Regions from separate parts of the Rhodoferax sp. LB1P47 genome, predicted to be linked through region 1. Evidence: predicted binding sites of a transcription regulator. Region 1 holds the regulator's gene; the other holds the start of a gene.
What was found. The regulator FliA, encoded in region 1, starts transcription of late flagellar genes. The targets are predictions, from matches to a motif close to CTAAAGTTTNNNNNNNNNNNGCCGNTA.

Region 1 (14,630 bases):
CCCCCGCCCGTGCATGTGCGCGACAACCTGGAGCTCAAGCCCAGCGGCTACCGCATCACCCTGCGCGGCGTGGTGGTGGGCGAAGGCGAGGCCTTCCCCGGCATGTACCTGGCCATCAACCCCGGCGGCATCACCACCCCGCTGATCGGCACCGCCACCACCGACCCGGCCTTCGGTCTGCCGGCCCACTGGATCGACGAACGCCAGAAGGAAGCGGCACAAATGGCAGGCTTTACCGTGGTTGATTCGGAAACCGTGATGGCCACACATTTGTCACACTTGATGCAAGTGCAGGCGGCCCGACTCCTGAGCCGCACCGAGACGCAACAACTGGTGGAGCATGTCAGCAAACTGGCCCCCAAACTGATCGAAGAAGTGGTTCCCAAAATGGTGTCTATCGCCACGTTCCAGAAAGTCTTGCAGCTGTTGCTGGAAGAGTCTGTGCACATCCGCGATATCCGCACCATCGTTGAATGCCTGGCCGAACACGCCGGAGCCACCACCGACCCGGTCGATCTGGCGCGCCGCGTGCGCATCGCCCTGGCCCCGGCCATCGTGCAGCAAATCTACGGCCCCACCCGCGAGTTGAACGTGATTGCCATCGAGCCCAGCCTGGAACGCATGCTGGTGCAAGCCCTGGGCAATGCCGCTGGCCCCGCGCTGGACCCCGGCGTGGCCGACCTGCTGACCCGCAACGTGGCCGATGTAGCCCTGCAACAAGAAGAGCTGGGCGTACCGGCCTGCCTGCTGGTGCCCGACCAGATCCGTACCGCTATTTCCCGGCTGGTGCGCCGTGTCGCCCCCCGCCTACAGGTGCTAGCGCATAGCGAAATACCCGAAACCCACACCATCCGCATTGGCCCCATCCTCAAAGGTGCACTGACATGAACATCCAACGCTTTCACGCTGCTACGTCCCGCGAAGCTTTGGCCAAGGCCCGTGCGGTCTTTGGTGAGGGCACGCTAATTTTGTCCAACCGCCCCACGCCCAACGGCGTGGAAGTGGTGGCCACTGCCGAAGATGCCCTGGCATCTCTCGACCGGCCCAGCGCGGCACCCGCTCCGGCATCGGCGGCCACCCTGGCCATGGCGCAAACCCCGGTGGAAGAGGACACCGAGCAACTGGCCATGAGCACGCTGTCGTTCCAGGACTACGTGCGCGAACGCATGCTGCGCCGCCGCCATGAAGGCAGCCCGGATCTGCGCGACGAGATCTTTCCGGCAAAAACTTCGCCCAAGGCCTCGGTACAGGCCGCGCCTGCGCCGATGGCCCCGCCGGTGCAGCGGCCCAAGCCCGCCGTACACGCCGTGCCGTTTGCGCCGCCCGTGGCCAGCCGCCAAAAAGCGCCCCCCGCCGCACCGGCCATCAATTCCAAGGGCATCGTGGACGAGTTGCAGGCCATGAAGGACATGATTGAAGAGCGCTTCAACACCATGGCCTGGCTGGGCAAGACCAAGCAGGACCCGATCCAGTCCAACCTGATGCTCAAGCTGATCCGCGCTGGGTACTCGCCCGACCTGGCCCGTGCCGTGATGGAACGCCTGCCCGAAGATGCCACGCCCGCCGAAGCCATCCGCTGGCTGATGGGCGTGCTGGAGCAAAACCTGCGCACCGATGCCGGTAGCAAGCCGATCTTCGAGCAAGGCGGCGTGTTCGCACTGGTGGGTGCCACCGGCGTGGGCAAAACCACCACCGCCGCCAAGCTGGCCGCCCACTGCGCCCGGGTCCACGGCCCCAACAGCGTAGGCCTGATCACACTCGACACCTACCGCGTCGCCGCCCACGAACAACTGCGCGCCTTTGGCCGCATGCTGGGCGTGGTGGCCCACCTGGCCCATGACCGTGCCGCCCTGCAAGATTTACTGGGCCTGCTGGGCAACAAGCGCATGGTGTTGATAGACACCACCGGCATCGCCCCCAAAGACCCACGCAAGCGCGACATGATGGACGTGCTGGACCTGCCCGGCGTGAACCGCCTGCTGGTGCTGAACGCAGGCAGCCACGGCGACACGATGGACGAGGTACTCACCTCGTTCAAGACCCGGGGCGTGCAACAGGCCATCCTGTCCAAAATCGACGAAGCCGCCAAACTCGGCCCGGCGCTGGATGCCATCATCCGCCACCAACTGGTGCTGCGCGGCGTGTGCAACGGCCAGCGCGTGCCCGAAGACTGGGAACCCGCCGATGCCAAGAAGCTGGTGCGCACCTCGATGCGCTCCACCACCAAGTCGGCGTTTGACCCCAAGGCCACCGACCTGAACTTCTTCTTTACCCCGCCACCGATGGACTCCAGCCGCCAGGAACGGGCGCATGCTTGACACCAGCACCGGCCACCACGTCCACCAAGGAGAGAGCCTGCGCCGTATCGCGCCGCAAGCCGCCTGGAGCGTGATCGCCATGGTGACCCGGGGTGACACCGCCACCGAGTTGCCGCTGCTCTGGCAGATCTGCGCGGCGCTGCAAACCTTCAGCCTGCGCATTACCGTGCTGGATGCAACCTCTTTGGAAACGGAAGACAATCCGGGTTTACAGAACCTGCTGGACCACGCACACTGGCTAGAAGATGCCGCTCCTGACGCGCCCCCTTGGCACACCGTGCCCGCCCGACTGGGCTTGAGCCGTCTGGCACAGCAAACCCGGCAAGAATCCACCATGCCCATCCAACCGCTCCAAGCCCTCAGCCACCTGTTCCGCAGCTGCGACCTGGTGGTGCTGTACGCCGATGCCGACCTGCTGGCCACCCTGCTGCCCGGCAGCCAAGTGCGGCCGCTGCTGGCGGTCACCCCGCTCAAGGCCTCCATCCTGGGGGCCTACCAAAATTTCAAAAAACTGCTGCTGCAAGCCCGGCTGGTGCCGCTGATTGCCTCGGTGGTCACCACGCCATTCAAAAATGCCGAGCTGCGAGCCACGTCCACCGGGCGGGCGCTGCAACACTGCGCGTACCGGCACCTGGACTGTCAGACCGACTTCATGACCGTGCGCTCGTTCCCGCAAAAAACCGCCCGCTGGGACGACGCGCACCAAATCGCCCTGCGCCTGATGGCCAACGCCATCCCCATGGCGCATGGGCTGCACGGAGCAGGAAGCCGCTGATATGTATACCGCCAAAGGCACGATGGACCGCGAGCACATGCTGCGCCAGTACGTGCCGCTGGTGCGTCGCCTGGCGCACCACATGATTGCCAAGCTGCCGCCGAATATCGAGCTGGACGACCTGATCCAGGTCGGCATGATCGGTTTGGCCGAAGCTTTGAGCCGTTTTGAGTCGGCCCAGGGCGTGCAGTTTGAAACCTTTGCCACCCAGCGCATCCGGGGGGCCATGATCGACGAGCTGCGCGAGGGCGACTGGATGTCGCGCGGCTCACGCAAGAGCCAAAAAGAAATCGAACGCGCGGTGCAGCGGCTGGAGCAAAAACTGGGCCGCAGCCCGCTGGAGTCCGAAATCGCCACCGAGCTGGCCATGACCCTGCCCGACTACCAGGAGCTGCTGGGCAAGGTGCGCGGCACCCAGCTGGTGTATCTGGAGGACATGAACGGCAATTCAGAAGAAGGCGCGGGCTTTCTGGACCGCCACGTGGCCGACGAGGGAGCCGACCCGGTCAGCCTGCTGCGCGACCAGCGCCTGCGAGCCTCGCTGGTCGAGGCCATCACCACCCTGCCCGACCGGGAGCAGTACATCATGAGCATGTACTACGAAAACGACATGAATCTGAAAGAGATTGCCGCCGTGCTGGAGATCACCGAATCCCGCGTCTGCCAGCTGCACAGCCAGTCCATTGCCCGCCTGCGCGCCAAGATGCGGAGCCATTAGGCGCACCCCCAGGCTACACACTTCGTGTTTTCGCCAACCCCCTTGCAGGGGGCGATACCAGTGGCCCGGCAAAGCCGGTTCCACGGTATCCCTGGAAGCGGTATCTCCACCATGCGTTGGGGGCGTTCAGGCCGCTACATTATTTGAAGAAGATTTTGATAGCTGCTTGCGCAAGCGGAATGTGCGCCAGCAGCCTATTTAATACCTGAAAAATAGGCGAAAAATCTGATCTTTAGCTCGCAGCCATCGCGTAGATGCGGGCAGCACCGCCCCGGTAGGCGGCTGTTTTGCCGCCTGAATAGGTGGCGGCAGGTTGGGCTTGGGGCAGTACCGTGGCCAGGGCCCGGTCTACCACGACGGCACGCCGGGCCAGGTTGGCGCGCTGCTGGGCCAGGGTGAGCGAGACTTTTTCCAGCCGCTGGCGCATGCCTGCGTCTAGCGACTGCATGGCAGCAGGGGCACGGCCACGCGCCGACAAATCGGCCATCGATTGGCGCAGCGCCGTGCTGGCGGCCTCTAAAACCAGGGGTTCGCCCGTGATCAGGGCTGCAGACACGTCTTCCAGCAACTGCTCCACGCGGAGCAGGCTGGCGTGCATTGGGTGGGCTGCCGTCATGCGAGTGTGCCCAGTAGGGTGAAAAAACTTAACGGGCGCTGACGCCGAGCATCTCTTGCGCGTTGGCCAGCATTTTGTCGGCAATGGCTTCGGGGTTGATCTTGAAGGTGCCGTTCTTGATGGCGGCCTTGATGTCGGCGACTTTCTTGCTGTCGAAGTCGGCACCCACAGCCCGGTCGTTCTGCTCCAGCGTGCGGGCCAAGGTTGACACCGACACCTGTGCTCCCGCTGCGGGAACTGCACGTGCGCTCTTCTGCGCCATGCTGGCGGGCGCAGCTTCTTTCTCTTGGTCGGCCTTCTTCAGGGCCGCAGAAGCCACGGCAACCGATAAATCTATTCCTGGTCCAATTTTCATCACGCTCTCCAGCAGCCTTGACGTTAAGGCATCGTAGCAATGGTTTCGGCAGCTTTGGCATTTACTTAAGGCTTATTCTCGAAATCAAAGATAAAACAACGTAGCACCCAAAACGCATATTTCCAGAAATACCGTGGAACCGGCTTTGCCGGGCCACTGGTATTGCCCTCTGCAAGGGGGTTGGCGAAGCGCCAGCGCAGCCTGGGGGTGAGCCATATCTACATCTCAATGAGGATGGTGCGGGCATCTTGCACCACGCCAGACATCACCCGGCCGCTGTCCAGCCGCACTTTAGCGGGCTGGCCCACCACCCCGGCGGTTACGGCCTGACCATCGGACAGCACCTGGAAGCCCACGCCTTGGGCCAGCACCCGGATCTGGGTGCCCGCCTGGAACACCTGGGCCGGTTTGACCATCGCCTGGCGCACGGTTTGCCCGGCCACCCAGGAGCGGGAGGCCACCTGGCCGATCCAGTTTTCCCGGTTTGCCACCACCGGAGACGCATCGTCGGCCCAATCGACCTCGGCCTCTATCGCATCGGCGGCAGTCAGTACCGTGCCTGCGGGCAGATTACTTTTAGCCACCCAGGCCCGGCCCAGCGCCTTGACGGTGACGGGCATAAACACATTCCAGCGGGTGGTGCCCGACAAACAGCGCAGGCCCAAGCGGCTTTTGCCCCACAGACGGGTGCCCGGCGGCATATAGGGTTCTACCTTGGCGCAGGGGGCCAGCTGCAAACGCGGGTCCAAAGCGCCCACCGACACCTCCATGCGCAGGGTCTGGCCGTTCACCGGCGGCACCTGGGCCACGGCGGATTCCAGCCAGCGCTGGCTGTTGGCCAGCATGTCGGTCTGGGCCTGGGCGCGCGCGTCTACCGCGCACAGCACGGCGACGGCGCAGACCAGTCCTCGCCATGTGGTGTTTCTTAGCAGTAGTGGCATATAGACTCCATATTTCATCCAAGACTAAAGCCAGAACCCTTGGCACAAAGCCGCAAACTGCAAGGCAAACACCCGCTTCTTCGCTGCCTAAAAAGGCCCAAGTTTTTCCATAATTTGCCCAACGCGAGATCCGGGATGGCACCGGAGGTTTCGCATTTGATGCAAACGGGGTGTCCCATGTTGGAAAAAATGGTCGGGGCGGTGGACTTTCAGAGCAAGGCTTTGGTGCTGCGCGCCGAACGCCAGCGCACCATCGCCAGCAATATTGCCAACGTGGATACCCCCGGCTATGTGGCGCGCGACTTCAACTTCAAAGAAGCCATGACCGCCGCCACCGCCAGCCAAGGGCTGATCGCAGGCCACAAAACCGATAACCGCCACCTGACCTTGCCCAGCCTGGACGGCAGTAGCCTGGGCGATGCCCAAAAACGCGGCTACAGCGTGCAAAGCCAACCCAATATGGACAACAACACGGTCGATCTGGACCGCGAGCGGGCCAACTTTGTGGACAACGCGGTGCGCTACGAGGCCACGCTGCGCTTCATCAACGGCTCGGCCAAGACCATGCTCAGCGCCATTACCGGCCAGTAAGCCAATAAGGAAGCACCATGTCCATGTTCTCGATCTTCAGCGTCTCCGGCAGCGCCATCAGCGCCCAGTCGCAGCGGCTGAACGTGGTGGCCAGCAACCTGGCCAACGTGGATGCCGTGGCCGGGCCGGATGGCAATGCCTACAAGGCGCGCCAGGTGGTGTTTCAAACCACGCTGCTGGGGGCCGAGAGCGCCGCCGGGGTGCGGGTCAAAGAGATTTCCGAGAGCCAGCAGCCAGGCCGCAAGGTGCTGGACCCGACCCACCCGTCGGCCGATGCCGAGGGCTACGTCACCCACTCCAACGTCAACGCGGTGGAAGAGATGGTGAACATGATTTCCGCCTCCCGCTCCTACCAGAACAACGTAGAAGTGATGAATACCGCCAAGTCCCTGCTGCTGAAAACGCTGCAAATGGGCCAATAAATTTACCGAAAGCACGCAATGGCCTTGGATGTCACCGCCCTCAACGCCGCCAGCAGCTCGCTGGTGACCTCAACCAGCTCTGCCACTACCAGCACGGCCGAAGCCTCGCAAGACCGCTTTTTGAAGCTACTGGTGGCCCAGCTGAACAACCAGGACCCGATGAACCCGATGGACAACGCGGAGATGACCAGCCAGTTGGCGCAGATCAATACCGTATCGGGCATCCAGACGCTGAACGACACCATGACCAGCATGGCCACGCAAATTGCCGCCCTGCAATCGCTGCAAGGCAGCGCCACGATTGGCCACGATGTGCTGACCGCTGGCTCCACCCTGAGTATTACCGACGGCGTGGGCAAGGGCTCGTTTGACCTGGCCAGCAGCGCCGACGCGGTGAAGGTAGAAGTGCGCACCGCCGGAGGCACACTGCTGGGCACCGAGAGCCTGGGCGCGATGGGTACGGGCCGCCAGTCGTTTACCTGGGATGCCTCCAAGTACACCAACTCGGGCGAGCTGTCGTTCAAAGTGATTGCCACCCAAGGGACTACCGCCGTCACCAGCACCCCGCTACAGCGCAACAAGGTGGTGTCGGTCAGCAACGACAACAACGTGATGAATTTGCAGTTTGCCAATGGCAGCTCGGTGCCGTACAGCGCCGTCAAAGCTATTCTGTAAGCCCCACCCCGATCACCCCCACCGTATTTTCAGGAGCCCCCCATGAGCTTTCAACAAGGTCTATCCGGTCTGAACGCCTCCAGCCAAAATCTGGACGTGATCGGACACAACATTGCCAACGCCAACACCACCGGCATGAAGGCCTCGCGGGCCGAATTTGCCGAGCTGTATGCCTCGTCGCTGGGTAGCGCGGGCGGTATCAGCGCCGGGATTGGCGTGGAGGTGCAAACCGTGTCGCAACAGTTCACCCAGGGCAATATCAGCATCACCGGCAATTCGCTGGACGTGGCCATCAACGGCAACGGTTTCTTCCAGGTGGAGCTGCCCAACGGCACCACCGCCTACAGCCGCGACGGGGCCTTCAAGCTAAACACCGAGGGCGAAATCATCACCAACGGCGGGGCCCACCTGATGGGTATCGCCGCCGCCGCCGACGGCTCTATTCCCACCGGCGGAGCCGTTGGAGCCCTGTCGTTGCCCGACGGTGGCGAGATTGCCGCCATTGCCACCACCGAGATCAACCTGAGCTTCAACCTGGATGCCGAGGCCGCCATTGCCACCGGCACCGCGCCCTCGGCCCTGGTGCCCGTATTGGCCACCTATGGCACCTCCATTACCGCCTACGACGGGCAGGGCGTGGAAATTCCGGTCAGCGTGTACTTCACCAAAACCGGGGTCAACACCTGGGACGTGTACACCAGCGTAGACGGCTCCACCCCCGCCCTGACCGCATCGGCACTGACGTTCAACGGCATCGGCAACACCGCCGCTGCCACCATCGGCACCCTCACCCTGCCCTCGCCCACCAATCCGGCGACCACCGTGACAGCCAACCTGAACGTGGTGAAAGCCACCCAGTACGGCTCCAAGTTCTCCATCGCCAAGGCCACCCAAGACGGCCAGGCCCCCGGCACGCTCACCGCCATCAGCATCGACGAGTCCGGGGTCATCCAAGGCACCTACTCCAACGGCAAGTCGCTGGCCGCAGGGCAAATCCAGCTGGCCACCTTCGTCAACGTGCAGGGCCTGGCCCCGATTGGTGGCAACTACTGGCTGTCCACCCCGTCCAGCGGCGACGCATCGGCCAAGGGCGTGCCGGGCACCGGCAACCTGGGTGCTTTGCGCGCCGGTGCACTGGAAGACTCGAACGTCGATCTGACCAAAGAACTGGTCAACATGATGACCGCCCAGCGCGCCTACCAGGCCAACGCCCAGACCATCAAGACGCAAGACCAGGTGATGTCCACCCTGGTCAACCTGCGCTAATACGTTAAGCCGCCGCTATGGACCACATCATTTACACCGCGATGACGGGGGCCAGCACGGCGGCAAATCGGCAGGCGGTGCTGGCCAACAATCTGGCCAACGTATCGACCAACGGGTTTCGCGAAGAACTGGCCACCTACCGCTCGGTGCCGCTGAACGGCCCGGGCTCCAGCACCCGCGTGTTTGCACTGGAAACCACCTCTGGCCACTCCAACCTGCCCGGCCCTGTGCAGCGCACCGGCCGCAACCTGGATGCGATGGCGCAAGGCAATGCCTGGTTCACCGTGCAGGGGCTGGACGGCACCGAGGCCCACACCCGCAGCGGGATTTTTGAAATCTCCAGCACCAACACCCTGGTCACGCCCACCGGTCTGCCGGTGCTGTCAGACGGCGGTGCGCCGATCGACGTGCCCCAGGGCGCCGACATCACGCTGGGCACCGACGGCACCATCAGCGCCAAAGTGGCGGGCCAGGCCGCCACCACCCTGGGGCGGCTGAAGATGGTGACCCCTGATGCCGACAACACCTTGAAACGCGGCGACGACGGCCTGTTCCGGGGCACCACCGGCGACCCGCTGCCGCAGGATGCCAACGCCAAGATTCTGGCCGGAGCCATCGAGGGCTCCAACGTCAACGCCGTGGCCACGATGGTCGGCATGATCCAGACCGCCCGCCAGTTCGAGACGCAAATGCGCCTGCTGCAAACCGCCGAAACCAACGACAAGAGCGCCAGCCAGCTACTCAATGTCCAGGCTTAACTTTCACGGTAACTAGAAAGCACCCCCATGATCAACTCCCTCTGGATCGCCAAGACCGGCATGGAAGCCCAGCAAACCCAGCTGGACGTGATTTCACACAATCTGGCCAACGTCTCCACCACCGGCTACAAACGTGCCAACGCGGTGTTTGAAGACCTGATCTACCAAAACCTGCGCCAGGTAGGGGCCAACAGCACCGAGCAAAACCAGCTCCCCACCGGCCTGCACCTGGGCCTGGGCGTGCGCACCGTGTCCACCACCCGCTCGTTTGCCCAGGGCAGCTTGCAGCAGTCGGGCAACACGCTGGACGTGGCCATCAACGGCAACGGTTTCTTTCAAGTCAACCAGCCCGACGGCTCCATCGGCTACACCCGCGACGGCTCGTTCCAGGTGGACTCGCAGGGCCGTCTGGTCACCTCCGCCGGGCTCACCGTGGCCAGCGGCGTAACCATCCCCATCACCGCCCAGAGCGTCACCATCAGCACCGACGGCACCGTTACCGTGATGCTGCCGGGCAACGCCACGCCGCAGCCCGCAGGCAGCATAGCCATGTCCAACTTCATCAACCCGGCCGGCCTGGAGCCCAAGGGCGGCAACCTGTATGCCGAAACCGCCGCCTCCGGCCAGCCCACCGCCGGTACCCCGGGCGTGAGCGGCATGGGCGTGCTGCGCCAGGGCTTTGTGGAAACCAGCAACGTCAACGTAGTGCAAGAGCTGGTGACCATGATCCAGACCCAGCGCGCGTATGAAATGAATTCCAAGGCCGTGCAGACCTCGGACCAGATGCTGCAAAAGTTGGCCCAGCTCTAAGAGACCGACCATGCGCACCGCCCTGACTGTCGCCTTGCTGCTGGCGTGCCTTACCGGCTGCGAAACCTTGGCACCTTCGCCCAAGGTCGATTTCGCCGAATCCACCACCCCCCGGCCCTTACCGCCGGTGGCCGTGGCCGCCAACGCCCGCCCCTCCGGCAGCCTGTTTGCATCGGCTGCCTACCGCCCGGTGTTTGAAGACCGTCGCCCGCGACTGGTGGGCGACAACCTGACCATCCAGATCGTGGAAAACGTCAGCGCCAGCCAAAAATCGACCAGCACCGTGAACCGCAGCGCTGCCGAAGCCGCAGGCATCACCGGCATCCCCTTCTTGAAAACCCCGCTGCTGGACAAATTTGGCATCGGTGCCACCTCCAGCAACGACTTCTCGGGCAAGGGCGGAACGGAGAGCGCCAACACCTTCTCGGGGGCCATCACCGTCACCGTGGTCGAAGTGCTACCCAACGGCCACCTGGTGGTGGCCGGTGAAAAGCAGATCGGCGTGAACCAAAACGTGGACGTACTGCGCTTCTCCGGCACAGTAGACCCCCGCGCCGTGCAACCCGGCAGCGTGGTCGCCTCCACCCAGGTGGCCAACGCCCGCATCGAGTCCAAAGGGCGCGGCCAACAAGGCGAAGTGCAGGCTATGGGCTGGCTGGGTCGCTTTTTCATGAACGTAATGCCGTTCTAGGCTTGTGGCACACCCCCAGGCTACAGCGCAAGCGCTTTCCGCCCACCCCCTTGCAGGGGGCAACTGCAGCAGTCTGGCAAAGCCAGCCCTGCGCAGTTCGCGAAAGGGCGTTGCTTCGCTCGCCGGGGGAAAGCGGGGACATCAGGGCGGCAACTTCGCGCCCTAGGCGCGATGGGGTGCGCAGCGCCCCCGATCCCAGGGTCCTCATCTGTATGCGCCGAGGAGCGGAGTGGAATGCGGATCAGGGCTGGCGTTGTTTGAGCGCAGCGAGTTTAGCCAGACCCCGCATTCCATGAGCACCGCAGGTTCCCCGTAGCGCCAGCGCAGGGGCGCAGACAGTTGGGGTGCCTTTCTTTTGGTTACTTTTCTTTTGCGCAAAAGAAAAGTGACTGCGCCGCCGGGCGCACCACCCGGCCAGCGGCGGTAAAAAACCCCTCCACCTCCAAACAGATTTACGTTTCAAAGCCATTTTTCACCCACAAAATCAGCCCTTAGCGCAATATAAATATGCGCAGTCAGCTATCATTTTTTACTACACAAACAATAGCAGACCAGCACAAAGGCAGCCCGCCCGCCCCCACCAATAGGCCGGAAACCCGCCCCTATTCCAGCGTTCCGCAACCCAGCCGCCCCCGAAAATAGTGTTAAAGATTCGTCCAATTCGGCCGAGTCAGCATCACACGGGTTGCACACCATGCCACTTTTCCGCCTCCTGCCAATGCGCCGTGCCGCGACATGGGGCTTGGGGCTGTGCGCAGCCTTGCTGCTGGCCCTGCCTGCACAGGCCTTGCGTATCAAGGAAGTAGCCTCCATCCAGGGCGTGCGCAGCAACCAATTAACCGGCTACGGGCTGGTGGTGGGGCTGGACGGCACGGGTGACCAGACCACGCAGATGCCCTACACCTCGCAAAGCCTGTCCAGCTATTTGCAGCAGATGGGCATCACCCTGCCGGCCAGCCTGGCCTCGTCGCTGCAACTGAAAAACGTGGCGGCGGTGATCGTGACGGCCCAGCTACCCGCGTTTGCCCAGCCCGGCCAAACCATTGACATCAACGTGGCCAGCATGGGCAACTCCAAGTCGCTCAAAGGCGGGCTGCTGATTGCCACGCCGCTGCGCGGGGCCGACGGCGAAATCTACGCGATGGCCCAGGGCAATATGGTGGTGGCCGGGGCCGGGGCCGCTGCGGGCGGCAGCAAGGTGCAGATCAACCACCTCAGCGCGGGCCGCATCCCCAGTGGCGCGCAGGTGGAACGCAGCGTACCCACGCCGCTGCAAGAGGGCGACTTCATCACCCTGGATCTGAATTCCAGCGACTTCCAAACCGCCCGCCGGGTGGCCGCCGCCGTCAACGGCAAGCTGGGCAATGGCCTGGCCAATGCGATGGATGGCCGCACGGTGCGGGTGCGCGCCCCCAACGACCCGAATGCGCGGGTGAACTTTTTGGCCGATCTGGAGGAGCTGACGATGGAGTCGTCGGCCCCGGCGGCCAAGGTGGTGATCAACTCGCGCACCGGCTCCATCGTACTGAACCAGTCGGTCACGCTGGGCCCCTGCGCGATTGCGCACGGCAATTTATCTATCAGCATCAGCACCACGCCGGTGATCAGCCAGCCCGCCCCTTTCTCGCAAGGGCAGACGGTGGTGGCCGAGAAGTCCAACATCCAGATCAAGCAAGAACCCGGCATCCTGATCCAGGTGCCGCCCGCGCCGCAGCTGGCCGACGTGGTGCGCGCCCTGAACGCGCTGGGCGCCACGCCGCAAGATTTACTGGCCATCCTGCAAGCGATTAAAGCCGCAGGCGCACTCAACGCTGAACTGGAGGTGATCTAAATGGCACTGACCCAAGTCTCCAACAGCAATGTGCTGGCCGCCGATGCCAAGTCGCTCAACGCGCTGAAGCTGCAAGCCGGGCAAGACAGCCCCGCCGCCATCAAAGAAACCGCCAAGCAGCTCGAATCGCTGTTCATGCGCGAGCTGATCAAGAGCATGCGCGAGGCCACCACCAAGTCCGGCCTGCTCGACAGCCCCCAGGGCGACCTGGGCAGCGACCTGCTGGACCAGCAGCTGTCGGTCACCATGTCGGGCCAGCCAGGGGGCTTGTCGGATGCCATCGTGCGCCAACTGACGCGCCAGACCGTGCCCGCCGAGGGGGCGGCACTGAAAATGCCCGCGTCTATGTCCATCACGCCCACGGCCCCGATCAAACCGGCCAGCGTCAGCCAGACCGGTTTTGTAGAACAGCACAACGCGGCCGCCACGGCGGTAGAAAAAGCCACCGGCATCCCCGCCAGCTACATGCTGGGCCAGGCCGGGCACGAAACCGGCTGGGGCAAAAAAGAAATCAAGAACGCCGACGGCAGCACCTCGTTCAACCTGTTTGGCATCAAGGCCGGTGCGGGCTGGACCGGCAAGACCACCACCATCACCACCACCGAGGTGGTGGACGGCGAGGCCCGCAAGGTGAGCGCCAAGTTCCGCGCCTACGATTCGTATGAGGCATCCTTCAAGGACTACGCCAGCCTGATCAACAACAGCCCGCGCTACGCCCAGGCACGCCAGCAGACCGGTTCGTCCCAGGCCTATGCCACCGAGCTCAAGCGCGCGGGCTACGCCACCGACCCCGACTACGCCGCCAAGCTGAACCGGGCCATCACCACCACCCAGCAGTTGCGCCGGGCCTACGCTTAAAGCTACGCCATGAGCAATTTACTCAACATCGGTACGCGGGCCCTGGTGGCCAACGAGGTGGCCTTGCAGACCATTGGCAACAACATAGCCAACAGCAGCACGGTGGGGTATTCGCGCCAGACGGTGGTGCTGGAGACGGTGGAGGGGCAGTTCACCGGCGGTGGCTACATTGGCAAAGGGGTGGACATTGCCACCATCCAGCGCAACCACAGCGAGTACCTGACGCGCCAGGCGGCGTTGTCCAAGTCGGTCGCGGCATCGGACATTGCCCGCGCCACCAAGCTGCTGCAACTGGAAGATGTGTTTGCCGGGGGCACCAACGGCCTGGGCGCGGCGGTCACCGACATGATGAATGCGTTCTCGGATGTGGCCAGCGCCCCCACCGACCTGACCGCCCGCACCGTGGTGCTGACCCGCGCCGACGAGGCGGCCGCCCGCTTCAACGATGCCGCCACCCAGCTCAACAACCTGCAATCCGGCCTAACCACCGAACTCGACAACGCCGTAGCAGCAGTGAACACGCTGATCACCAACATTGCCGCCGTCAACGGACAGATCCAGCTGACCCAGGGCAACGGCCAGTCGCCCAATGACCTGCTGGACAAACGCGACAACCTGATCAGCCAGCTCAACACCTACATCCAGACCACCCAGATTGATGCCGACGATGGCACGGTCACCGTATTTGCCGCCAGCAGCCAGCCCTTGGTGCTGGGCACCACGGCCAATGCGCTCCAGCGGCAAATCAACCCGCAAGATGCATCGCAAAGCCAGATCGCAATGGTGAATGGCAACCAGACCATCGTGCTGTCCGAAGACATGCTGGGCGGCGGCTCCATCACCGGGCTGCTGAAGTTTCAAAACGAAGACCTGGCCGCCGGTGCCAACCTGCTGGGCCGCATGGCCGTCAGCATCACCACCGTGGTCAATGCCCAGCACCAACTGGGGCTGGACCTGGACGGCAACGCCGGGGGCAACCTGTTTAGCCCGATCAGCATGCCAACG
Region 2 (14,630 bases), on a different contig from region 1:
GGTCGGTAAAGTCGGTAAAGACCCGCGCGTTCCAGTCCGCTCAGGGCGCGATCGCCATGCCGATCAGCGGGCTGCCGTTGCCCACGGTGCCCAGGGCGGTGCTGCCGCCGGTGGCCAGGTCCACCACATGCAGGCGGGTTTTGGGGGCTTGGGGCGAGCGCACCGCTGCCAGGGCGGTGTTGCCCACGTCCGAGATGTCAAACGTGGCATCCAGCAGCGGCCCCAGTCCCAGCGTGCCGATGGTGGTGAGCCGCCCGGTATCGGGCGACACGGCGGGGGTGGTGCCCTCGCGCGAACCCTGCATGACCAGCACGCCCAGGGCGCGGTCAATCGCGTACAGCGTGGTGATTTTTTCGTTCACGGTGTTGTAGGTATAGGCCACGGCAGACACGTTGGGGGCTTTGCCCGCATTCGCGTCGCCAGGGGCATACGACAGCTGGGTGTCGGGCTGCACCCCGGCCAGGGCGGCATTGCCGTCTACCACCGCACCGGTGTCGGGGTGGATGCGCAGGTTCATGCCGCCCTCATGCACGATGCGCATGCGGTCTACCGCCGGGTTGAAGTCAAAGCCAAAAAGGCCGCTGGGCAGTGTCAGTGCCAGCGGGGCCGCAGGCACGGCGGTGAGCGCGCCGGTGCTGGTGTTGACGGTGTAGACCCGGCCCGACTGGGCCAGCGTAAACAGCACGCCGCGTGCCACCCGGAAGTCCATGCCCACCAGCCTATCGCCCGCCGCCAGGCCGGTGACCGGCAGGCGCGCCAGGATGCGGCCCGGCTGCCCGGCGTTGAACTTCACCAGCTCCATGCCGGTGGTGATGGCCAAAACGGTTTCCTTGCGCAGGCTGCCTTGGGGCTCGGGCGGGGTGGCGCAAGCAGCCAGCAGGGCGGCGGTGATGCCGATCGCGGTGGCGGTCAATGTGCGGGGCACGGCGGGCAAGCGTTTCATGGGTGCAGTCTTTGTTATATATAAGTGGGCGTCCGCAGCGCCGGAGTTTTGCGCAGGTCCGGAATAAATTGTGCATGGAGTTTGGTGGTGCGGGACGCGGCTAGTTCTTAACCCGCACCGGGGCGTGTCTTTACACAAATGCAAATGGTTTGTATTTGTGTTTGCGTGAAATAATGGAATACCCTTAATTTTCATTGTTTGTTTTTTAACTCCGCTATGCACTGCCCCAACCGATTACGCCCACTTTCTTTTCTTTTGTCCGTCATCTACGGTGCCTACGGAGCGCCAATGGCCCTGGCGCAAGATGCCGACCTGCAAACCCTGCGCCCCGTCACCGTGCGGGCCGCCACGGCCCAGGGCTTTGCGCCCCAAACGGTGGAGGCGGGTAGCTTTCGTGGCTCGGACATCATGGACGTGCCGTCTACCGTCAATGTGGTCACCCGCGAGGTGCTGGAGCTGCAAGGTGCAGCGGGCCTGTATGACGCGCTGCGCAACACGGCGGGCGTGACGCGCCAGCAAAACGGCGGAGAAACCTGGGACCAGCTGGTGATCCGGGGCATCAGCGTGGAAAACCGCAGCAACTACCGGCTCAACGGCTCCATGCCGGTGCTGAACTTTTCACAAATCCCGATGGAAAACAAGGAGCGCGTGGAAGTGCTCAAGGGCGCTTCGGCGCTGTACTACGGCTTTACCTCGCCCGCTGGCATCGTGAATCTGGTCACCAAGCGCGCCGGTGTCCAGCCGGTGACTTCGCTGGGCCTGGTGGTCGACCAATACGGCACCGCCTTGTCCACCGTGGACGTGGGCCGCCGCCTGGGCGATGAGCAGCAGTTTGGCCTGCGCGTGAACGCGGCGAGCGGGGCACTGGGCTCGTATTTGAACGGCGTGGACAGCGGCAATCGCGGCTTCGCCTCGGCCGCCTTTGACTGGCGTGTGACCAGCCGCCTCACGCTGAAGGCCGACCTGGAGTTCGACCACCGCAAAACCACCGAGCAAGTCGGCGTGGCCCTGCGCACGGCAGTCAACGGGGCCATTACCCTCCCCAACCCGGTGGATGCCAAGAAGCTGGTCGGCCCCGATATGGCGAAGTTTGAAACCAGCACCCGCAACGCCCAGGTGCGTGCCGACTACGCCCTCAGCGACAACTGGGCGCTGACGGTAGAGGCGGGCCAGTCGCAGGTGGAGCGCGACCGCAAACTGGCCATCTTCAGCTTTGCCAACGATGCCGCCGTGGCCACGGGCGCGGGCAGCATACGCGGCAACATCCAGACCTTGCAGGCCCAGACCGACATGCTGCGCGCCGAGCTGTTCGGCAGCTTTGCCACCTTGGGCGTGCAGCACGGCCTGACGCTGGGCGCTACCCGCACCCGCTACGGCCAAGACCCGATCTACCAGCAAACCTATACCGTCGCATCGCAAAACCTGTACAACCCGCTGCCCATCACCAGCGTGGTCTATGGCACCGTGCCCACCACGGCCACCACCGCCGCGCTGGATACGCAAGACACGGGCCTGTACGCGCTGGACCAAATCCAGCTCTCCCCCCAGTGGCAGCTCATGCTGGGCCTGCGCCATAGCCGCTACCAAAGCGACCAGGGCACGGCCCATTACGACGACAGCAAGAGCACGCCGATGGCCGCGCTGGTCTACAAGATCACCCCCGACCTGTCGGCCTACACCTCCTTTGCCGACGGACTGGAGCAGGGCGACACCGCGCCCACCGGCACGGCCAACGTGGGTGAGCGCCTGGCCCCCGGCGTGAGCAAGCAAAAAGAGCTGGGCATGCGCTGGCGCACACCGGGCGGCACGCTGCTGTCCACCGCGCTGTTCAACATCAACCGCCCCGGCTACTACACCAACACCAGCAACGTCTACACCGCCGACGGCGAGCAAAGCTACACCGGCATCGAGCTGGCCACCCAGGGCCAGTTAACAAAGCAACTGGCCTGGCAAACCTCGGCCCAGTGGCTGGATGCCGAGTTCCGTAACATCAACGCCAACTACAACGGCAAGCGTCCGGAAAACACCGCCAAGCAGACCGGCAGCGCCTTCCTGTCGTACGCCCTGGCCAGCGTGCCCGGCCTGTCGGTCAACGGCGGGGCCTACTACACCGGCCGCCGCCCGGTGAACGACCTGAACCAGGCCTGGCTGGGCGGCGTGACCCTGTACAGCCTGGGCGCCCGCTACGCCACCCGCCTGTGGGACTACCAGACCAGTCTGCAACTGAACGTGGACAACGTGGCCGACAAACAGTATTGGGCCGCTGGCGGCACGCGGCTGGCGGCGGGCGCACCGCGCACGGCCAAGCTGACCTGGAAGTTGGATTTATAAAAAAAGTGGCTCTAGCGCAGGTACTACCTGCGCTGGTAGCTATGTATTTAGGAGTGTGTAGCGGCTTGCAAGCCGCTACCGTTTGTGCATCAAGATGTCGTGCCATCTGCCGATAACCCAAACATGCAAATCACATCCTCCACCGCGATCCGCACCCAAGGCTCCCAGGCAGGCCAGCAGATTGCGGGCTTGCTCAAGCAAATGCGCCAGCTCACGGAGCAGTTGAAAAGCGCGGCAACCGGGGATGGGGACCCCAAGGCCAAAGCCGAGCGGATCAAACTGCTACAGGCCCAAATCCAGATGGTGCAGGCGCAGATTGCCGCCATCCAGCGCCAGCAGCAGCAAGAGCAGCTGAACCAGCAAAAAACCGCCCAAGTGGCACAGGCCACCGAGCGCCCACCCGCCCGCACTCCGGGCTTGGGCGAGAGCGTCGATACCTACGCTTAATCTGTGCGCACCCGCCCCACGGGAATCACCAGCGGCGTGCCCGACACCGGGTCTTCAATGATGCGGCAGGGCAGGTCAAACACCTGCTCCACCAGGGCTGCGGTGATGATGTCCTTGGGCGCGCCCTGCGCCACCAGTTGGCCCTGGCGCAGCATGACCAGGTGGTCGGCGAAGCGGCAGGCATGGTTCAGGTCGTGCAGCACGGCCACCAGGGTGCGGCCTTCGCGCCGGTTCAGGTCGCGAAACAGCTCCAGCAGATCGATCTGGTGCGCCAGGTCCAGGTAGGTGGTGGGCTCGTCCAGTAGCAACAACTGCGTGTCTTGCGCCAGCACCATCGCCACCCACACGCGCTGGCGCTGGCCGCCCGAGAGTTCATCGACCAGCCGGTCCGCCAGGTCCTCAATCGCGGTGGCGCGCAGGGCCTGGGCGACGATGCGGTCGTCGGCCGCCGTCCAGCCACCAAACAGGCTTTGGTGCGGATGCCGCCCGCGTGCCACCAGCTCGGCCACGCGGATGCCCTCGGGCGCAATAGCGGTTTGCGGCAGCAGGCCCAGGCGGCGGGCCACTTCGCGGGTGGGGTAGCTGCCGATCAGCGCACCATCCAAATACACCTGCCCTGCCTGCGGGGTGCGCAGCCGCGCCAGGGCCTTGAGCAGGGTGGATTTACCGCAGGCGTTGGGGCCCACGATGACGGTGAACGCACCATCGGGAATGTCCACGCTTAAATGCTCGGCCACGCGGGTGTCGCCGTAGGCCAGGGTCAGGTCTTCGCCCCGGAGGCGTGAAGCGCCGACTACGTGGGACGGGCGGGGGGTGGGTGTTTGCATAGATTTAGAGGTCATGGCTCTTCCACTCACGGGCTAAAAGGTAAGTCAAATAAGCTCCGCCGAGCGCACTGGTGACCAGGCCCACGGGGATTTGGAACGGGGCCAGCAGCAGCCGCGCCAGCAGGTCGGCGCTGGCGCACAGCACGGCGCCCACCAGGGCTGCGCTCCACAGGCCGATGCCCGGGGCGCGGCACAGGCGGCGGGCCAGTTGCGGCGCAGCCAGCGCGATGAAGCCAATCGGCCCGGCGCAGGCAATGGCCAGCGCGGTCAGGGCCACGGCCACCAGGGTCAGGTAGGTGTGGCTGCGGCCCACGTGCAGGCCCAGGCTGGTGGCCAACTCATTCCCCATCTCCAGCAGGCGCAGGCGCGGGCTGAGCAGCCAGGCCAGCGGCAGCAGCACGGCGCAGCCCAGGCCCAGGCGCTGGGCTTGCAGCCAGCCGCTGCCTTGTAGGCTGCCGTGCAGCCACATCTTGGCGGCCAGGGCCTGGTCCAGCTCGGCGCGGGTGAGCAAAAAGTCGTTCACCGAGGCCAGCATGGCCGCCACCGCCAGGCCAATCAGCACCAAGCGCTGGCCCTGCATGCCGCGTTGCAGGCTGAACAAATACACCAGCGCCACCGTGGCCAGCCCGCCCACCAGCGCGCCCAGCGGTACGTTGAGTGCCCGGTCGCCCAGCCACAGAATCACCACCAGCGCACCCGTGGCTGAGCCGGTGGTCAGGCCGATGATGTCCGGGCTGGCCAGCGGGTTGCGCGACAGGCTTTGGAAGATGGCCCCGGCCGTGGCCAGCGCCGCGCCCGCACCCAGCGCCACCAGGGCACGCGGCAGGCGCAGCTCTAGCAGCACCATGCGGGCCATGCCATCGTCGCCCCCCCACAACGTGCTGAAAAACCGGCCCCAGGCCAGGTCGTAACTGCCCAGGCGCAGGCCCAGCAGGCTGACGGCCACAGCGGCCAGCAGCAAACCCACCAGCACCGTGCGGGTGCGGCGGTGCGCCAGTTCGGCCCAGATGCCGCTGCTGATGTTCAGGTTCATACCGCACTCCCTGTGCGGCTGCGCTGCACCAGGGCCAGCAGCACCGGCGCACCGATGAAGGCGGTGACGATGCCGACCTCGATCTCGCTGGGCACGGCAATCAGCCGCCCCAGAATGTCGCTGCCCAGCACCAGCACCGGCCCGGCCAGCAGGCCGTAGGGCAGTATCCAGCGCCAGTGTGGCCCCACCAGCAGGCGCACCGCGTGCGGAATCACCAGGCCCACAAAGGCAATCGGCCCGGCCGCCGCCGTGGCCGCACCACACAGCAGGGCGATGGCAATGAAGCTCCAGATGCGCACCGGCTTGAGCCGCAGGCCCAGCGCCTGGCCAAATTCGTCGCCCAGGGCCATCGCGTCCAGCGCCCGGGCCTGCCACAGCGCAATGGTGCAGCCCGCCAGCACCAGCGGCAGCATGGGCCACAGCACGTCGGCGTTGCGCCCGTCCAGCGCACCCACCACCCAGAAGCGGTAGGCATCAAAGGTGGTGCTGTCAAACAGTGTGACGATGCCGGTGCACGATGCCAGGCTGGCGCTGATGGCCGTGCCCGCCAGCAGCAGGCGCACCCGCTGGGCGCTCGGTGCGGCCCCGCTGCTGAGCACATACACGCCCACCGCCGCCAGCAGCGCGCCCAGCAGCGCAAAGCCCAGCGTGCCCACATAGCTGCCCACGCCCAGCACCGACATGGCCAGCACCACCGCCAGCGCGGCCCCGGCGTTGATGCCCAGCAGGCCGGGGTCGGCCAGCGGGTTGCGCGTCAGCGCCTGCATCAGGCCGCCCGCCACGCCCAGCGCCGCACCCACGGCCAGGCCCAGCGCGGTACGCGGCATGCGCATCTGCCAGACGATGGCGGATTCGACGCTGCCGTCGGGCTGCCACAGCAATTGCCACAGCCGGGCCAGCGGAATCGGCCGCGCCCCCAGCGAAATACTGGCCAGCACCAGGCCCAGCAGGGCGGCCAGCAGCAAGATCAGCCCCAGGCCCCGGGCGGCGCGGCGGGCCGGGGTGGCGGCGGGAAAGACGGTCATGGTTTTGGTAGTGGGGTAGGGGTGGTCTGTGCCAGTGCATCCAGCACCGTGCGGGCGGCCAGGGGGCCGGCGTTCAGATAAAACGGGTCCAGCCCCACGCGTACGCTGTGGCCCTGGGCGGCTCCGCGCAGGCGGGTCCACAGGGGCGAGCCGGTCAGGCTGCCCAGGGATTTGTCGCGGGCGGCGTAGAAGATCCAGTCGGCATCGGCCTGGTCCAGCAGCTCGCCGCTGATGTCTTGCGAATTGCCCGCAAAGCGCTGGCTGGCCGGGCGTTGCAGGCCCGCATCTTCGGCAATGCTGCCGGTGAACGAGCGTACGCCCATCACCCGGTTGCGTGCCGCGTTGGCCTGCACAAACGACACGCTGGGGGCAGCACCGGCGCGCCAGTGCCCGGCTAGCGCATTGGCATCGGCGTGGTAGTGCTGGAGCCAGGCGCGGGCTTGGTCACTGCGGCCCAGGGCATCGGCCAGCAGCAGAAAGTCGATCTTCCAATTCACCCCGTTGCCGCGTGTGACTACCGTGGGGGCGATGCGCTGGTAGAGCGCGTGCATCTGCGGGGTCAGCATGGCTTTGTTGACCAAAATCAGGTCGGGGCGCAAGGCGGCCAGCACCTCCAGGTCGGGGGCGCTGCGCACACCTAGGTCGGCGGTGCGGCGCATCTCGGCCTGGCGCAGCGCAAAGCCCAGGGCCAGGTAGTCGGCATACAGGCGGCCCTGGTCGTCGCGGGTGGTGCCCACCGGCACCAGGCCCAGCGTCAGCAGGCCGTCGTTTTGCCCGGTGGACAGCACCGCCACGCGCACCGGTGGCTGGGCCAACCGCGTGCTGCCCTGGTAGTGCGCCACGTTGCGCGGAAACACGCCATCGGCCACGCCACTGCCCAGGTCGGCGGCCAGCTTGCGCGGGGCAGCGTGGGTGGGGGGGTGGGTGGCCTTATCGGCTTTGGCGGATGTATCGGCAGCCAGTGCCGGAAAGGCCAGCCCGCACAGCAGCAGGGCCAGGGTGCTGCGGCGGCAGCTTGAAAAAGCCATAGTCAAAATTTCAAACGCAAATGGTAATAAGAATTGATTGTAATTAGCCCGTGTAAAGCAATAGTGTCTGCCCCCCCGCAGGCAAAATGCCCCCCATGACGAACAAGAAAACCCTGCTGCTGGTCGATGGCTCCAGCTACCTGTACCGCGCCTTTTTTGCCGGTGGCGAAACCATGAGCACCACCTTGCCCGATGGCACGGTGCAAAAAACCGGTGCCATCCGCATCATCATCAACATGATGAACAGTCTGCGCAAAGAGGTGCGGGCCGACTACGCGGTGTGCGTGTTCGATGCCAAGGGTCCGACCTTCCGCGACGAGTGGTATCCCGCCTACAAAGCCACCCGCAGCCCGATGCCCGATGACTTGCGCACGCAGATCGAGCCGGTGCACGAGGTGATCCGCCTGCTGGGCTGGCCGGTGGTGGCTGTGCCGGGGGTGGAGGCCGATGACGTGATTGGCACGCTGGCCGTGCTGGCGGGCAACCAGGGCATCGAGGTGGTGGTGTCCAGCGGCGACAAGGATTTGAGCCAGCTGGTCAACGAGCACGTCACCATCATCGACACCATGAACGGCAAGCGCCGCGACGTGGCCGGGGTGACCGAAGAATTCGGCGTGCCGCCCCGCCTGATGGTGGACTACCAAACCCTGGTGGGCGACACCGTGGACAACGTGCCCGGCGTGCCCAAGGTCGGCCCCAAGACTGCCGCCAAGTGGCTGATGGAATACGGCAGCCTGGACGCGCTGATGGCCCGCGCCACCGAGATCAAGGGCGTGGCGGGCGAGAACCTGCGCAACGCCGCCGACTGGCTGCCGCAGGGCCGCCGCCTCGTCACCATCAAGACCGACTGCGAGCTGGCGGGCTACATCGACGGCCTGCCTGCTATGGATTCGATAGCTTTCACCGCACAGGATACGGGCGCTTTAAAGACTTTTTATGAAAAGTTTGGCTTCAAGGGCATGGCCCGCACGCTGGACGCTGCGGCTGCCGCAGAACCCACGCCCAAGGCTGAAAAGCCTGAAAAAACCGCCAAGCCGTCAGAACCCGGCTTGTTCGATGAACCCGTTGTAGATGCCGCCCCCACCCGCACGCCGGGGTTCGAGACCATCCTGACCTGGGATGCCTTCGATCGGTGGCTGGCCAAGCTGCAAGCCGCCGAGCTGGTGGCGCTGGACACCGAAACCAATTCGCTGGACGAAATGCTGGCCGAGATCGTCGGTATCAGCGTCAGCGTGACACCCGGCGAGGCCGCCTACATCCCGGTGGCGCACAACTACCCCGACGCGCCCGCCCAGCTGCCGCGCATGGAGGTGCTGGCCAAACTCAAGCCCTGGCTGGAAGATGCCAGCCGCCCCAAACTGGGCCAGCACATCAAGTACGACCGCCATGTGTTCGCCAACCACGGCATCGAAGTGCAGGGCTACGCGCATGACACCATGCTGCAAAGCTATGTGCTGGAAGTGCATAAACCGCACGGCCTGGGCAGCCTGGCCGAGCGCCACCTGGGCCGCAGCGGCATCAGCTTTGAAGACCTGTGCGGCAAGGGCGTGCACCAGCTCACCATCAACCAGGTGGATGTGGAAAAAACCTCTGAATACGCCTGCGAAGATGCCGACATGACGCTGGCCGTGCACCGCGTGCTCTGGCCGCAGCTGCAAGTGGTTCCCGCCCTGGCCTTTATCTACCAGCTGGAAATCGACAGCAGCGAGGCGCTGTACCGCATCGAGCGCAACGGCGTGCTGATCGACGCGCCCACGCTGGCGGGCCAAAGCCACGTTTTGGGCCAGCGCATCTTGCAGCTGGAAACCGAGGCGTATGAACTGGCGGGCCAGCCCTTCAACCTGGCCAGCCCCAAGCAGCTGGGCGAAATTTTCTTCGACAAACTGGGCATGCCGGTGGTCAAGAAAACCGCCACCGGCGCACGCAGCACCGACGAAGAAGTGCTGGAAAAACTGGCCGAGGACTACCCCCTGCCCGCCAAGCTGCTGGAGCACCGGTCCTTGAGCAAGCTCAAAGGCACCTACACCGACAAACTGGCCCTGCTGATCCTGCCGCGCAGTGGCCGCGTGCACACCCACTACGCCCAGGCCGTGGCCGTGACCGGGCGGCTCAGCAGCAACGACCCCAATCTGCAAAACATCCCCGTGCGCACCCCCGAGGGCCGCCGTGTGCGCGAAGCCTTTGTGGCCGCGCCTGGCAAAGTGATTGCCAGCGCCGACTACTCGCAAATCGAGCTGCGCATCATGGCCCACATCAGCGGCGATGCCGCCTTGCTACGCGCCTTTACCGACGGACTGGACGTGCACCGCGCCACCGCCGCCGAGGTGTTTGGTGTCACGGTAGAGCAAGTCACCAGCGAGCAGCGCCGCTACGCCAAGGTGATCAATTTCGGCCTGATCTACGGCATGAGCGCCTATGGCCTGGCCAAGAACCTGGGCATCGACAACACCGCCGCCAAAAACTACATCGCCCGCTACTTCGACCGCTACCCCGGTGTCAAAACCTACATGGAAAGCACCCGCGAACTGGCCAAGCAGCAGGGCTACGTAGAAACCGTGTTTGGCCGCCGCCTGCAACTGGCCAACATCCAGACCGCCAAGGGCGCGCTGCTGGCCGGCCTGGAGCGCGCCGCCATCAATGCCCCCATGCAGGGCACGGCCGCCGACCTGATCAAGCTCAGCATGGTGGCGGTGCAAAAAGCGCTAGATGCCGAAAAGCGCGGCACCAAGATGGTCATGCAGGTGCACGATGAACTGGTGTTTGAAGTGCCCGAGTCCGAGGTGGACTGGGTGCGCGTCGAAATCCCCCGCCTGATGGCCGGTGTGGCCGACCTGAAAGTGCCGCTGCTAGCCGAGGTGGGCGTGGGGCCCAACTGGGACAAGGCCCATTGATCCGCAGGGTGCTATGGTTTAAATAGCTGCTAGCGCAGGTGATATATGCGCTAGCAGCCTAAAAGGCATAAACCCGCGAAATAACCACCCCTTCCAGAAACAGCGCGGAACTGGCTCTGCCAGGCCGCTGCTGTTGCCCCCTGCAAGGGGGGTGGCGGAAAGCGCTTGCGCTGTAGCCTGGGGGTGCTATTTAAATTTAAAAAACGCCACGTCGTCGGCCAGCCCCTGGGCCTGGTCGGCCAGGCTGCCGGCGGCGGAGGCGGTTTCTTCTACCAAGGCGGCGTTTTGCTGGGTGCCCTGGTCCAGCTCGTTGATGGCGGCGCCAATTTCTGCGACGCCGAGGCTTTGCTCGCGGGTGGCGTGGGCGATCTCACCCATCAGCGCATCGATCTTGCCCGCGTTGGCCACGATTTCTTGGATGGTGGCGCCGGCTTCGGCCACCACTTTGTTGCCCGCTTCGACCTGCTGGATGCTGGCGGAGATCAGGGTTTTGATTTCTTTGGCTGCCGCCGCCGAGCGCCCGGCGAGCGAGCGCACCTCGGAGGCCACCACGGCAAAGCCCCGGCCCTGCTCGCCTGCCCGGGCGGCTTCCACGGCGGCGTTCAACGCCAGGATGTTGGTCTGGAAGGCTATGCCGTCGATCACGCCGATGATCTCGCCGATCTGGTTAGAGGAGGTGCGGATGCCCTCCATAGTGTTCACGACTTGCGCAATCACCTGCCCGCCCCGGGTGGCCGAGGCGGCGTTTTCACGCACGATGGCGGTGGCACCTTGCACGGTGTCCGAGGTGTGCTTCACGGTGGAGGCGATTTGTTCCATGCTGGCGGCCGTTTTCTCCAGGCTGGCGGCATTGGTTTCGGTGCGCTGCGACAGGTCTTGCGAGGCCGAGGCGATTTCTTCGCTGGCGGTTTGCACGCTGCCGGCGCTGTCGCGCACGCCCATGGCGATTTTGCGCAGGCTGGTTTGCATGTCGCCCATAGTCACCATCAGTTGCGCGGCTTCGTCCGTGCCCCAGGGCTTGGGGGCGGTGGTCAGGTTGCCCTGGGTGATTTCGGTCAGGTGTCCGGCCACTTCGCGCAGGCCGCCCATCATTACTTTGTAGAAGGCCAGCATCAGGTAGAGCGCCGCCAGCACAAAAAAGACGGCGATGCCCAGAGTGGTGTGGAAAGCACGCTCCAGCCGGTCTACCCGGGCTTGCAATTGCGATTCCAGGCGCGCCAGGAGCTGCCCGTTCATGGTTTTTTGTTTTTCGCCCACGGCCCGGCCCAGGACCAGCATGGCGGCGGCATCGCCGCTGGGGACGTCGATCAGCACCTGCTTTTCTACTGCGGCCAGAAAGGCCTCACGGGCAACATCGACGCCTTGCATGTCGATGGTTTTGGCGACTTCGGGGAAGCTGACGATGCCTTGCTGGTAGGAGTTTTCAATCGCCCCGTCCATGTATTGCAGCAGCACCACCGAGTCGCTGGTCAGGCGGCGGTGGGTGGCCGAAGGGGGCTCTTGCGAGGCCAACGTCAAGGCGCTCAGGTGGCGAATGCGCGACAGAAATTCGGTGTACTGCGGACCCACCAGTACCGAGATATTCATCAGATGGTAGGTGTCCAGCTCGGGGTCGAGCGAGAGCTGGGAGCCGTCGGCAATATTGCCCAGCAGGGTGATGGCGGCATCCAACACCACGGTGTGGGCGGCAAATGTGGCATCGGCATCGTCGGCCTTGGGTTTTTGCAGCAGGCTGTCATAGGCCTTGCGCAAGGCGGCAAAGCCTGTGTTGGTGCGGAAGGTGGTGCCGGATTCTTTTTCTGCCTGTTCTACGGCGCTGAAAGCGGTTTTGACTTTGTCTTGTGCTTCGGCCATGCCCTGGCCGTCGGTGGCCGCCCGGCGGAAGTCCTGCACGGCCTCCATCAGGCCGAGTACCGGCTTTACATAGGTCAGGCCTTGTTGTTCGCTGCGGGCAAATTCGATTTGGGCCTGGGAGTCGCTGCGGATCACCGTCAGCATGTACAGCAGCGGCACCATGAACATCACGCTCACCCAGGCGGCCTTGGCCGGAAAACTGATGCTGCGGAACAGTTTGACACCGGGCGCTAGCCAGCCGTGGTACTGAAAAAACGAGCCAAATACGATACCGCCGTTGTCTTGATCACCACGCATGCCATGCTTCCGTTAAGTTACAAATAAACACCCACAGCTCACGATACTAATGGATACATGTTAGGTTTTTTTGAAAAATCGCCCGCATGGCCGATGGCGGTGCCGTAATAACCCGGCGTGCCGTAATGGTGTTGCTAATTTTTAACGCTTTGCGCATGTCGGATGTGTGCGTTTAGCTATTGATACGGTAGCTAAATCAAGGCGCTGCAGTGGTGGGAAATGCCGCGCGGTGGCGGTAGTTGCTAGATTTTTCGGGTTGGCGTGAGCCTGAACGCGCTGGTCGCCTACAACTGGCTCACTTCAAACTGCTGCCGACCAGCATTTTTAGCGCGGTACAGCGCGGTGTCGGCGGCATCCACCAGGGTGTCGGCCTTGCGGTCGGCATCGGGGATGGTGTAGGCAATGCCAATGCTCAGGGTCACATGGTCGGCGGTGAGCGAGCTGGCGTGGGGAATATGCTCTTGCGCCAGGGCGTCCATGCAGTGCTGGGCGACCATGCGGGCGTGCTCCCGGTCGGTGCCGGGGAGCAGCAGCACAAATTCCTCGCCGCCGTAGCGGGCCACCAGCTCGCCCGCGCGGCGCACGCAGGTGGCCAGCAGTTGGGCCACACGGCGCAGGCAGGTGTCGCCCGCCAGGTGACCGTAGTGGTCGTTGTAGAGTTTGAAGTGGTCAATGTCGATCAGCAGCAAGGCCAGCGGCTCTTGCTGGCGCGCACCGCGCAGCCATTCGGTGGCCAGCACGGCATCGAAATGCCGCCGGTTGGCGATGCCGGTCAGTGCATCGGTGGCCGACAGCTGGGCCAGTTGCTGGTTGGCTTTTTCCAGTGCCTGGCGTTGCTGCACCAGCTCGGTGATGTCCAGCCGCACGGTGATCAGATAGCCCGAGGGGGTACGGGTTTCGTAGGCATGCGCCCAGACTCCGTTGGGGTAGGCGCGTACTTCGGGGGTGCTGCGTTGGCCACGGTCGGCCAGGTGGGCCGCCAGCCAGGCTTCTTCGTGCTCCATCGCCTCGAACGGAAAGCCCTGGCGCAGGCCGATGCGCAGCAGCGCCTCGTGGGTCAGGCCGCGCCCTTCCTCTAGTGAGAACCAGGGCCGCATCTCGCCCATTTTGCGGTTGAAGTAGACCAGCCGGTCTTCCTCGTCGTACAGCTCCATTCCGATGGGCATGGCCTCCAGCGCCTCGGATAGTTGCGACTGGGCCCGCTGGGCCTGTTGCCGCGCTTGCTCCAGGGCGCGCTCTTTGCGCACGGTTTCGGTGATGTCGTTGCGCAGCGTGGCGGTGCTGCCATCGGGCAATTTGTACTGGTGGACGCGGGTCCAGCGGTCGTGCGGTAGCTCTTGGGTGGTGACGGCAGAACCAGCGCGGAATTCAAGCAGCCGCTGTTGCACCCAGGCTTCGTTGCGCAGTTCTGCGGGCACTTCTTCTTGTGCAATGGCCTGGCGCAGCAGGTCTTCAAAGCGGGCCCCCGGCACCATCGCGTGCGATGTTTGGGGGTACATCTTGCGGCAGCGTGCATTGACCATGACCAGCCGGTCCTGCGCATCGAACAAGGCAAAGGTGGCATGGTCGGGGAGCACGTCCAGGGCCTTTTCCAGCCGCTGCAAGGCCAGCCTGGCAGCGGCGTGTGCCGGGCTGGCATCCGCTGTGGCATGGCCGTGTGCGGCGCTGCGCAAGCTGCCCACCCAGGCCACGCAAAGCGCCACCAGTGCCACTTGCACGACCACTACAGGCCAGCCCCACGGCAGCCATGCCAGCGCTGCTTGTGCCGCGAGCAAAGCCGTGGCTGTGAGCAGCCTAGGCCACGCGTGGGCACGAAAAAGCAAAGAAAGTGGCATGGCGAGGGCTGGTGTGGTGTTGTGCGCTGGCGGGGCGTAACCGCAATCCGTACCGACGGACCGATGTCCAAAGCATAGCAGCCGACGGCAATGTGCCAGGCCCCAGTCGGGCTACAGCA

Region 2: the regulator FliA is predicted to act here: its motif matches at 3,363-3,389, upstream of AC0969_RS05030 (FlxA-like family protein).

The regions. Positions count from the first base shown of each region.
Region 1 covers NZ_JBWMAU010000010.1:62,856-77,485, forward strand. Annotated here, with positions in the region: gene flhA (flagellar biosynthesis protein FlhA) at 1-888, shown strand, start outside; gene flhF (flagellar biosynthesis protein FlhF) at 885-2,318, shown strand; gene AC0969_RS12620 (hypothetical protein) at 2,311-3,093, shown strand; gene AC0969_RS12625 (RNA polymerase sigma factor FliA) at 3,095-3,811, shown strand; gene AC0969_RS12630 (hypothetical protein) at 4,044-4,427, opposite strand; gene flgM (flagellar biosynthesis anti-sigma factor FlgM) at 4,456-4,782, opposite strand; gene flgA (flagellar basal body P-ring formation chaperone FlgA) at 5,001-5,723, opposite strand; gene flgB (flagellar basal body rod protein FlgB) at 5,901-6,314, shown strand; gene flgC (flagellar basal body rod protein FlgC) at 6,332-6,736, shown strand; gene AC0969_RS12655 (flagellar hook assembly protein FlgD) at 6,755-7,411, shown strand; gene flgE (flagellar hook protein FlgE) at 7,454-8,677, shown strand; gene flgF (flagellar basal-body rod protein FlgF) at 8,695-9,435, shown strand; gene flgG (flagellar basal-body rod protein FlgG) at 9,463-10,245, shown strand; gene AC0969_RS12675 (flagellar basal body L-ring protein FlgH) at 10,256-10,936, shown strand; gene AC0969_RS12680 (flagellar basal body P-ring protein FlgI) at 11,655-12,767, shown strand; gene AC0969_RS12685 (glucosaminidase domain-containing protein) at 12,768-13,625, shown strand; gene flgK (flagellar hook-associated protein FlgK) at 13,635-14,630, shown strand, end outside.
Region 2 covers NZ_JBWMAU010000002.1:231,543-246,172, reverse strand. Annotated here, with positions in the region: gene AC0969_RS05045 (MFS transporter) at 1-9, shown strand, start outside; gene AC0969_RS05040 (DUF4394 domain-containing protein) at 41-943, opposite strand; gene AC0969_RS05035 (TonB-dependent siderophore receptor) at 1,232-3,274, shown strand; gene AC0969_RS05030 (FlxA-like family protein) at 3,398-3,721, shown strand; gene AC0969_RS05025 (ABC transporter ATP-binding protein) at 3,718-4,563, opposite strand; gene AC0969_RS05020 (FecCD family ABC transporter permease) at 4,553-5,581, opposite strand; gene AC0969_RS05015 (FecCD family ABC transporter permease) at 5,578-6,606, opposite strand; gene AC0969_RS05010 (iron-siderophore ABC transporter substrate-binding protein) at 6,603-7,634, opposite strand; gene polA (DNA polymerase I) at 7,730-10,525, shown strand; gene AC0969_RS05000 (methyl-accepting chemotaxis protein) at 10,712-12,676, opposite strand; gene AC0969_RS04995 (GGDEF domain-containing protein) at 12,961-14,511, opposite strand; gene AC0969_RS04990 (tellurite resistance TerB family protein) at 14,623-14,630, opposite strand, start outside.